DNA from 2 places in the Enterobacter sp. SCRI0065 genome. Region 1 is predicted to be linked to the other one. Evidence: predicted binding sites of a transcription regulator. Region 1 holds the regulator's gene; the other holds the start of a gene.
What was found. Region 1 encodes Fur, which represses iron uptake genes when iron is present. Its sites were predicted from a motif close to ATAATAATGAGAACNACTATCAA; they were not measured.
Positions count from the first base shown of each region.

Region 2: a site for Fur is predicted at 2,336-2,358, ahead of ulaG (L-ascorbate 6-phosphate lactonase). Genes of this name have one in related genera too.

Region 1 is NZ_JCBAJB010000001.1:431,926-437,141, reverse strand. It holds gene pgm (phosphoglucomutase (alpha-D-glucose-1,6-bisphosphate-dependent)) at 1-117, opposite strand, end outside; gene seqA (replication initiation negative regulator SeqA) at 142-684, opposite strand; gene ybfF (esterase) at 868-1,641, shown strand; gene ybfE (LexA regulated protein) at 1,770-2,057, shown strand; gene fldA (flavodoxin FldA) at 2,215-2,745, shown strand; gene fur (ferric iron uptake transcriptional regulator) at 3,037-3,483, shown strand; gene chiQ (ChiQ/YbfN family lipoprotein) at 3,546-3,875, opposite strand; gene chiP (chitoporin ChiP) at 3,931-5,216, opposite strand, start outside.
Region 2 is NZ_JCBAJB010000004.1:966-6,181, reverse strand. It holds gene ulaC (PTS ascorbate transporter subunit IIA) at 6-473, opposite strand; gene ulaB (PTS ascorbate transporter subunit IIB) at 483-788, opposite strand; gene ulaA (PTS ascorbate transporter subunit IIC) at 804-2,201, opposite strand; gene ulaG (L-ascorbate 6-phosphate lactonase) at 2,563-3,627, shown strand; gene ulaR (HTH-type transcriptional regulator UlaR) at 3,739-4,494, shown strand; gene yjfP (esterase) at 4,491-5,216, opposite strand.

The sequences.
Region 1 (5,216 bases):
TGCGTGTTCTGCGTTGCCCACTTCCGGCTTCAGCACATAGTACTGAGAGGTAAGCTGAGCGACGTTAATCAAATCGCTTTGTTGTGCAGGCTGACCCGCACGATCGTGATTTGCCATTGCCTGGTCCTTCTTATGCAAGGGTTAAATTGTACCGCAAACCTTTTCAATCAATTCCGCCGGGAATTGCATCGACTGCATGATGTGTTCGACCATGCTGCATTTGCGTCCGGTATTGGTATTGGTGATGACCCAGTAAGGGGTCGCCGGAACCTGTTTTGGTTTGGTTTGGTTACCGTTTTGAATCAGCGTCTGCTCATCCACCGCAAAGTACACGCGTGTACGGCCATGGAGCGACTCGGTCGCCTCAGCAAACGCTTTGTTATCCAGTGAATAAAGTGTAGTCAGCACCAGCAGAAAACGGTTAACCGCTTTCTTTTGATCTGCATATTCGTCGGAGAGCAGCAGTTCACGCACGGCACGGACTTTATCCTTCACCGGCGCGACGGTTTTTGCTTCAGCCACAACGTTTGGCTGACGAGCCTCTTTAGAAACCGGAGTTGCAGGCTGTGAGGCGGCGGAAAATTTCAGCATGCGTCGTAAAATGTCGGACGCACTCTCGCCAATATGTCGCGTGTGGCTGGCAATATACGCATAGAGCTCATCATCAACTTCGATTGTTTTCATCTTAATCCAGTGCAATATCTTATCTGAATACAAGTCGTTGGGATTATAGGGTCAAATCCCAACCGCGGATAGGGTCAAGCCAGGGTGGCGGCAAAAGTCAGATTAAACTGGATCCTTGCAGCCGGGCGGCAGAATGGTCAACATAATACCCTAACCTGACAGACGTAAAAAAAGAACTTTGCCATGAAATTGAATACCCGAGCGCAATCTGCACAATCGACGAACAATAATTCTCCCATCGTGCTGGTTCACGGCCTTTTTGGCAGCCTTGATAATCTTGGCGTGCTGGCGCGCGATCTGGTGAGCGATCGCGATATTCTGCAGGTGGACATGCGAAATCATGGCCTTTCTGAACGAAGCCCTGAGATGACCTATGCGGCAATGGCACAGGATCTGCTGGACACGCTTGATGCAAACCAGATAGAGAAGGCCACGTTTATTGGGCACTCAATGGGTGGTAAAGCGGTGATGGCGCTAACCGCGCTTGCGCCAGAACGTATTGACCAGCTGGTGGTGATTGATGTCGCCCCGGTGGATTATGACGTTCGTCGCCACGATGAGATCTTTGCGGCTATTAATGCAGTCACCGAAGCTGGCGCATCCACACGCCAACAGGCTGCTGCTATTATGCGTGAGCAACTCGATGAAGAAGGCGTGGTACAGTTCTTGTTGAAGTCTTTCATCGATGGGGCATGGCGTTTTAACGTGCCGGTGCTGTGGGACCAATATAGCCATATTGTCGGCTGGCAGGCGATTCCTGCCTGGCAGCACCCTACCCTGTTTATCCGTGGTGGCAATTCACCCTACGTCACGGAGGCTTATCGGGATGCACTGGTCGCGCAATTCCCGCAGGCGCGTGCGCATGTGATTGCCGGGGCAGGTCATTGGGTTCACGCCGAAAAGCCGGAGGCTGTCCTGCGCGCCATCCGTCGATATCTATCTGAAACGGTGATTTGATTAAAAAGCCAGCGACCGATCGTCTGCAGGACGCCAGTCGTTGGCGTCCTGATACCAGTAATGTATGATGTCGCGCTCATCGCCCCGGCAATAGCAGGGCCGCTCGTTTTCCCCGAAGTCTCTGAATCATGGCCAAAGAACAAACGGACCGTACGACATTAGATCTGTTCGCGACTGAACGTCGACCGGGACGACCTAAAACCAATCCGCTTTCGCGCGATGAACAATTGCGCATCAATAAGCGCAACCAGCTTAAACGCGACAAAAGTCGTGGGCTTAAACGCGTCGAGCTTAAACTCAATGCGGATGCCGTCGACGCGCTGAGCGAACTGGCCGATGCTCGTGAAATCAGCCGCAGCGAGCTGATCGAAGAGATGCTCATGGCGCAACTCCAGGCATTACGCCATTCCCAGTAAGAGTCTGAAAAATCGACTTCACGTCACTTTCATGTAGCACAGAGTGCAGTCCAGCGTGATAGCTGTTTCCGTGGACTTCTCTGTTCTGCTATGATTGCCCTTATCCGTGGACAAATTGCGCCACCATACCATTAAGTTTCAAGAGGTTATTTTACTCATGGCAATCATCGGCATTTTTTTCGGCAGCGATACGGGTAACACCGAAAACATCGCAAAAAACATTCAGAAACAGCTTGGTAAAGACGTTGCCGACGTGCATGACATTGCTAAGAGCAGCAAAGAAGATCTCGAAGGTTATGATATTTTGCTGCTGGGCATCCCAACCTGGTACTACGGCGAAGCACAGTGTGACTGGGATGACTTTTTCCCTACGCTAGAAGAAGTAGACTTCAACGGTAAGCTCGTGGCGCTGTTTGGCTGTGGCGACCAGGAAGACTACGCAGAATATTTCTGTGACGCTTTGGGCACCATCCGCGACATTATCGAACCACGCGGTGCAGCCATCGTAGGCCACTGGCCGACAGCGGGTTACCACTTTGAAGCATCAAAAGGTCTTGCAGATGACGATCACTTTGTCGGTCTGGCGATTGATGAAGACCGCCAGCCAGAACTGACCGCTGAACGCGTGACGCAGTGGGTAAAACAGATTCGCGACGAGCTACATCTCGACGATATTCTGAATGCCTGATTGAAGATGCGGCGCTTCAGCTTAGTTGCGCCGCATTGATAGGTAATTCCAATTAAAATAATTGCTACAAATTTTTAACTTTTGCTTTCAGACCTGTACAATAAACCAGGTTAAAGTGGACTCACTCGGCTAACTTTGTTGGCGGTACCACGTTTTTATAAGCATACTTTGCTTGAGACTTGCAGTTTTCATTTAAGCATGGCAGTTCTATAATGAGACGCATTATCCCAAGTGCATTTTCTGTCACTTCTTCTTTAGAAGTGAATCGTTTAGCAACAGGACAGATTCCGCATGACTGACAACAATACCGCATTAAAGAAGGCTGGCCTGAAAGTTACGCTTCCTCGTTTAAAGATTCTGGAAGTTCTGCAAGGGCCGGACAATCATCACGTCAGTGCGGAAGACTTGTACAAGCGCCTGATTGACATGGGTGAAGAGATTGGCCTGGCGACCGTTTACCGCGTTTTGAATCAATTCGACGACGCAGGGATTGTCACCCGTCATAACTTCGAAGGCGGTAAATCCGTTTTTGAACTGACCCAGCAGCATCACCACGATCACCTTATCTGCCTCGACTGCGGCAAGGTGATTGAATTTAGCGATGACTCTATCGAAGCGCGTCAGCGTGAGATTGCCACCCGACATGGTATTCGCCTGACCAACCACAGCCTGTACCTGTACGGTCACTGTGCAGAAGGCGATTGTCGCGAAAATGAGCACGCGCATACCCCGAAATAAGGGTGCATTTATACAAAGCAAAGAGCCAACCGCAAGGTTGGCTTTTTTTTGCCTGCTATTAATCAGTTCGCGTTGTTATTGCGTATCTCTTGCCAGATTTTGTCGCAGCTTTTTGCCACTTCCTGATCGTTGCCGGTTTTGCGCGCCTGGATGCAAGCCTGATAATCCATCACCCTGACGTTTTCCTGAGTCGCAAACTGCTCATGCGCTTTCTCTTTTCTGAGTACATTCAGCACGCTCTGACAGGCCTCGATTTTCTCCGGCGATCCTTGTGCCGTATTAATACAAGCGCTATAGGCTTCTTTCAAACGGGAGTCTTCTTTTGGTGCCTGAGGCTGTGCGCAGGCAACCAGTCCCGATGCAAGCACCGCGACCATGACGATTTTTTTCAACATAACAGTCTCCATTCCGGCGAGACGGGGGGGGGCCATCCCGCCGGAGAATTCATCAGAAGATAGTGAAAGGTGCGATAACCATGAATTTCACGTCACGTTCATCCTGGAAGATATTGCCGTAACCGCCCGCGTAGCTCGGAATATCGGAATGGTTGTCGTACTGGGTGAAGTGCAGTTTGAACATCGTGCCTTTCGCACGGCCATCCTGGAGGGTGTAGATTGCGTCCAGGCTGTATGACGATTCTTTCAGACGGTAGTTCGGATCGTAGTAGGCATCCGGCGTTGCCATATCAGCAGGCTTGGCGTCCCACGCGTAAGCGTAAGATGCACCCACTGCCCAGCCCGGCAGATTCCAGTTTTTCAGGTCATACATCGCACCGAAGAAGAGTGCTTTTTCACCATCGGCGTTGAAGTCAGAACGGTTATCCCACCAGATATCCAGACGACCGTTTGAAGAGGCGTAGGTTGGCGTCATGCGCTGGAGGAAGTAGCCCTGCTGCCCTTCCGCTTTCACCCAGGTTCCTTCGAGACGTAAATCAACTTGTCCCACTTTATACCCGAAGGTCAACGCTTGCAGCCACGCGGTACCATCATAAAGATCGTTCACGCCGCCATCGCTGACTTTATCGCGAGTACCGTAGAACTGATAGGTGGTCGACAGCGGACCGCCGACGATATCGAATTTGTAGCTGGCTTTGGCAAAGTACTGGTCAACATAGCCTTCTGCCTGACCAAATGCCGCTTCCAGCACGAGATCATTTTTAAAGTCATATTTTGCACCGAGGGAATGCAGATAGTCGACTTTGGTTTTTTTATCGTTCTGGTAGAACTTGTCCATCTCAATGTGCCACGGAGCTTTGTACTCGTTGGTCCACATATAGGAGAAACTCAACGCCCCCGCATCACCGTAGTCAAAATTAGCCCCGGCTTCTGCACCCTGATAAGTACCAGGCATAAAGCTCCAGTGCGGCGCTAATAGCGTTTGACCGGTTGGCTGAATATAACCACCACGCGCCCATACCGGGCCATATTTGAATTTAGCGGCGGCCTTATAAAGGCTTATCCCACTCTTATCGCCGGACCAGTCTTCCTTGTAGGCTTTATTGCTGGACGAAAATGCAATTTCGTTCGGGTGCGCGCTGTCGCCATTTTCCGCCATTTCAATGGCCGTAAAGGCGGCAATATCCAGACCGAACATATCTGCGGCATAGCCAGACTGGAAATCCAGGTTGGCGTTCCATGTAGAATGGGAAAGGTTGGTTTTGTATTTATTTTCGGTTACGTCTTTACGGTCACGTTCACGCTGCCAGTAATAGATACCACCCGTGAGAGTTGAAT
Region 2 (5,216 bases), on a different contig from region 1:
CCCTCTTAAACTGCCGCCGCATTGGCGCGATCGATTAAATTCAGTACTTCCTGCTCGGTACGGCAGGCGCGTAAACGGTCGAAGTTGGCTTCGTCGTCAAACAAGTTAACGATCTGCATGATGCCCACTTCCTGATGCGTGTTGGCATCAACCGCTGCCATGGTGATCAGGATGTCGACCGGATCGTTATCTTCATGGTTAAACACCAGCGGCGTTTTCAGTGTGACCAGCGCAAAGCCGGTTTTTTTGACGCCCTCTTCCGGTCGACCGTGTGGCATAGCCAGCCCGGGAGCGATAACAAAATAGGGTCCGTGCTGGGCAACACCATCCAGAATGGCCTGGTAGTAGCGCGGCTCGACAACGTCCGCTTTGACCAGCAGATCCACGCTCAGCTTGACGGCTTCCTGCCAGGTATTGGCCTCGGCCTGTAACAGAATGGAGTTATTCTCCGCCAGCGAATCACGTAGTTTCATGACGCGTCCTTATTTCAGATCGTTCGGAAAGTGCGCGTTGATCACTTCCATCAGCTTGGGACCAAAATCAGCGGCAGAAAGCATATTGCGCACGCCCACCACATATTTATTGCCTGACACCGTGATTTCACCAGCAATATGGGTCGAGGCGATGATGACATCCGCACCGCTGAGCTCGCTTTTATACTCACCTACGGCGCAGCTATTCACCGTATGATTAACACCCTGCTCGGTCAGGAACTGGTCCACTTTCATTTTCATGATCATGGAGCTGCCTTGGCCATTTCCACACACAGCCAGAATACGTACGGTCATAATCAGAACTCCTTATTAAGCAGAATGCTCTGCCAGTTGTTTTTCTGCGTCTTCTTCAGCGCGAAGCGCGCGACCCGCGAAGACCATATAAGCCAGGGCAATCAAGATAATGACGGCCATAAAGACGATGCCGACGGAAGCAAAGCCTTGCATCATTGGTGGTGCCAGAATTGACCAGTCCGCCATACCCATCCAGGCGCTCATTCCGGTGAGTTTTACCGCCCAGACGCAGCCGAAGATTTCAATCATGCCCATCACCAGACAAATTTTGAGCGCAGCGCGCCAGCCGCCGAAGTGGTTAGCAAACACGCCGATGGTGGCATTGGAGAAGAACATCGGGATAAAGCCCGGGATAATCAGAATGGAAGAGCCGCAGCCCACGAGAATGCCAACGGCAATCAGCTGGCCAATCGTGCCCCACATAAAGCCCCACACTACCGCGTTTGGCGCAAAGCTATAGATTGCCGCACAGTCGATGGCGAGCACGGCACCAGGAATAAGACGCTGGGAGATCCCGTTAAACGCTTCAGAGAGCTCTGCCACGAACATCCTCACACCCTGGGTGATGATGAAAATCGCCACCGCAAACTGGAAGCCCGTCTGCAGAATGTAGATAGTCCAGTGGGTTTTCCCCGCCATCGCCTGTACAACGTCGATGCCGAAAGAGAGCAGAATGGCGCCAAAGAAGATGGTCATGACAATCGCCGTGGAGACAATATTGTCGTGGAAAATATTCAACCAGCCAGGCAGCTTGAGGTCTTCAACGCTCTCTTCTTTCTTGCCGAGGAACGGAGCGACTTTATAGGCTAACCAGGATGCAAACTGCTGTTGGTGACCAATGGAGAATCCGCAGCCGTCGGTCACTTCCTGGGTTGGCTTGTACATCATGTTGGAGGTGATGCCCCAGTAGAGTGACACCAACACGGCCGTACAGATGATGGTTGTCCACATCGGATAACCGAAGATAAAGAAGAATACCGCGATAAGCCCAGCCTGCTGGAACATGATATGGCCGGTAAGCATGATGGTTCGTATGCCCGTTATGCGACGCAGCAGAACATAAATAATGTTCAATGCCAGTGCGAGCAGGACCGCATACCCCACCCAACTGTAAGCCTCGCCCATTCGTTCAATGGTCGCCATCATGGAGGCGTAGGTGTCTGAGATAGCGCCGTTAATGCCATAAACTTCGGACATCTTGGCGACAACAGGCTTGAAGGTGCTAGTTAAAATGCCAGAACCTGCCTGCAATAGCATAAAACCGATAATCGTTTTGATGGTCCCTTTGACAATCACGCTGACGCTTTTGCGCAAAAGGATATAGCCAAGACATGTCACAATACCCAGTAACAGCGGCGCATTGGTCATTACCTGATTGAAGAAGACGGTAAAGACGCTGTAGAGAATTTCCATAGCACTCTCCAGAAAGTGAATACACGAAGGTCAACCTCCGTGCGTTAAGTGCCCTCACTCTAGTAATCACAAATAATCACCACAAGATTGAATTTGATTATTTGTGACCCATCACGCAAATTATTTCCCTGCAGTTAATAGTGATTTTCATTACTAAAATGGAAGTTAGCATTTATTCATTAAATTCATGTAATTAAGTACAAATTAAAACGAAGAGTGCGTCTTGTCACCTTTTAGGGTACGAAGGTATTACCCGCACAAATCTGCAAAAATGCCGTTGCATTGCTGATTCAATGATGACAACATCAATCATAACAAATCACTATATGATTAATTATGATTAAACGCAGGGAGTCAAAAGATGAGTAAAGTGAAAAGCATCACCCGTGAGTCCTGGATTCTTAGTACTTTCCCGGAATGGGGTAGCTGGCTAAACGAAGAGATCGAACAGGAACAGGTTGCGCCAGGTACGTTTGCCATGTGGTGGCTGGGCTGTACCGGAATTTGGCTTAAATCTGAGGGTAGTACCAACATCTGCGTCGATTTTTGGTGCGGGACAGGTAAACAGAGCCACGGCAACCCATTGATGAAACAAGGCCATCAGATGCAACGCATGGCAGGGGTGAAAAAATTACAGCCTAACCTGCGCACCACGCCGTTTGTGCTGGATCCTTTCGCCATTCGTCAGATCGACGCCGTCCTGTCTACCCACGATCATAACGATCATATTGACGTCAATGTGGCCGCTGCCGTCATGCAAAACTGTGCAGACGATGTTCCCTTTATCGGCCCGCAGACCTGTGTTGATTTGTGGATTGGCTGGGGCGTACCAAAAGAGCGCTGTATCGTCATGAAACCGGGCGACGTGGTGAAAATCAAAGACGTTGAGATTCATGCTCTTGATGCGTTTGACCGTACCGCGCTCATTACCCTGCCTGCGGATCAAAAAGCAGCAGGCGTTCTGCCGGACGGTATGGACGAGCGTGCGGTGAACTATTTGTTCAAAACGCCTGGCGGTTCGTTGTATCACAGCGGTGATTCACACTACTCAAACTACTATGCGAAGCATGGCAACGAGCATCAGATTGACGTTGCGCTCGGTTCGTATGGCGAGAATCCACGCGGGATCACCGACAAGATGACCAGCGCTGATATGCTGCGCATGGCCGAAGCGCTGAACACCAAAGTGGTTATCCCCTTCCACCATGACATTTGGTCAAACTTCCAGGCCGATCCGCAGGAAATCCGCGTACTGTGGGAGATGAAAAAAGACCGCCTGAAGTATGGCTTTAAGCCGTTCATCTGGCAGGTCGGCGGCAAGTTTACCTGGCCGCTGGATAAAGATAATTTCGAATACCATTATCCGCGCGGTTTCGAGGATTGCTTCACTATCGAGCCCGATCTGCCGTTCAAATCTTTCCTTTAATACCGGAACTTCCCTCGCCAGGCCATGTGCCTGGCGATGTCATATTTTGCTTAGTATTTTCAGGCTATTTCAAATATCATCTTTAAAAATCAATTATTATCGGAATAGCTCATGACGGAAGCGCAACGGCATCAAATTCTACTGGAACTCCTGGCGCAAACAGGGTTTGTCACCGTCGAACAAGTGATTGAACGTTTAGAAATTTCCCCGGCAACAGCGCGCCGCGATATCAATAAGCTTGATGAGAGCGGCAAGCTGAAAAAAGTGCGTAACGGCGCAGAGGCTATTAGCCAGCAGCGTCCGCGCTGGACGCCGATGAATATTCATCAGGCACAGAACCACGACGAAAAAGTGCGCATTGCCAGAGCGGCCTCTCAACTTGTCAATCCAGGCGAAAGCGTGGTCATAAACTGCGGGTCCACAGCCTTTTTACTAGGGCGTGAAATGTGCGGCAAGCCGGTACAAATCATCACCAACTATTTACCATTAGCCAACTTCCTTATCGATCAGGAACACGACAGTGTGGTGATCATGGGGGGGCAGTATAATAAGAGCCAGTCCATTACCCTCAGCCCCCAGGACAGCGAAAACAGCCTCTACGCCGGACACTGGATGTTCACCAGCGGTAAAGGCCTGACGGCAGACGGGCTGTACAAAACGGATATGCTCACCGCGATGGCGGAGCAAAATATGCTTAACGTAGTCGGCAAACTGGTGGTGCTGGTCGATAGCACAAAAGTGGGCGAGCGCGCGGGAATGCTGTTCAGTCGCGCAGAGCAAATCAACATGGTCATTACCGGCAAAAATGCTAACCCACAGATCCTGCAAAAGCTGGAGGATCTGGGAGTGAAGATCCTGCTTGTTTAAAGGTGCCGATGGAAGAAGTCGACGGTGGCATCAAGTGCCGTCGGCGTAATGCGATGCCGTACGCCCTCCTCCCATAGGCACGTTAAGTTTTGACTTAACCCGTCCCGTAATAACGCCTGTTGAAGCCTGAACGTCTCAGCGGCAGGTACGATATCATCCGCCTCGCCATGCCACAGCAGCAGCGGGCGATCGGCCAGACGCGGCAACGCGTTCATCACATCCCATTCCGCCAGAGACATCAGTACAGCGTCAATATTCTCGCGAGGCGGGAAAAGGGTATGGGCAAGCGTGGTGAAATACCCGGACCCCATCAGACTCGCGACACATTTCACCTCAGGGTGATGCGTCATGATACCCAGCGCGGTCATTCCGCCCATTGAGGCTCCCGCTACGGCAAGGCGTTCGTCTGCTACCAGCCCTGCCTGATAAAGCGCGTCCCGCAACCCAGCGAACTCAACAAGACTCCCGTGCAGAATTTGCCAGAATTGGCCCAAACGTCGCTGGTCATCGCCCGCAAAACGCGAGCCGTGATCGGGCGCATCGGGCATTACCACGCGAAATCCCGCCTGTGCCAACGCGACGGCAAAATAGCTGTAAACCAGTTTTGAAGAGGTAAACCCATGATAAAAAATAACAACCGGCAAGGGTTGCTCACCGAATCCTGCCGGAAAAGCATGTAAAATCTCATGGGCACCAAGCCGCTGCGTCTTAAGTTCAATCAT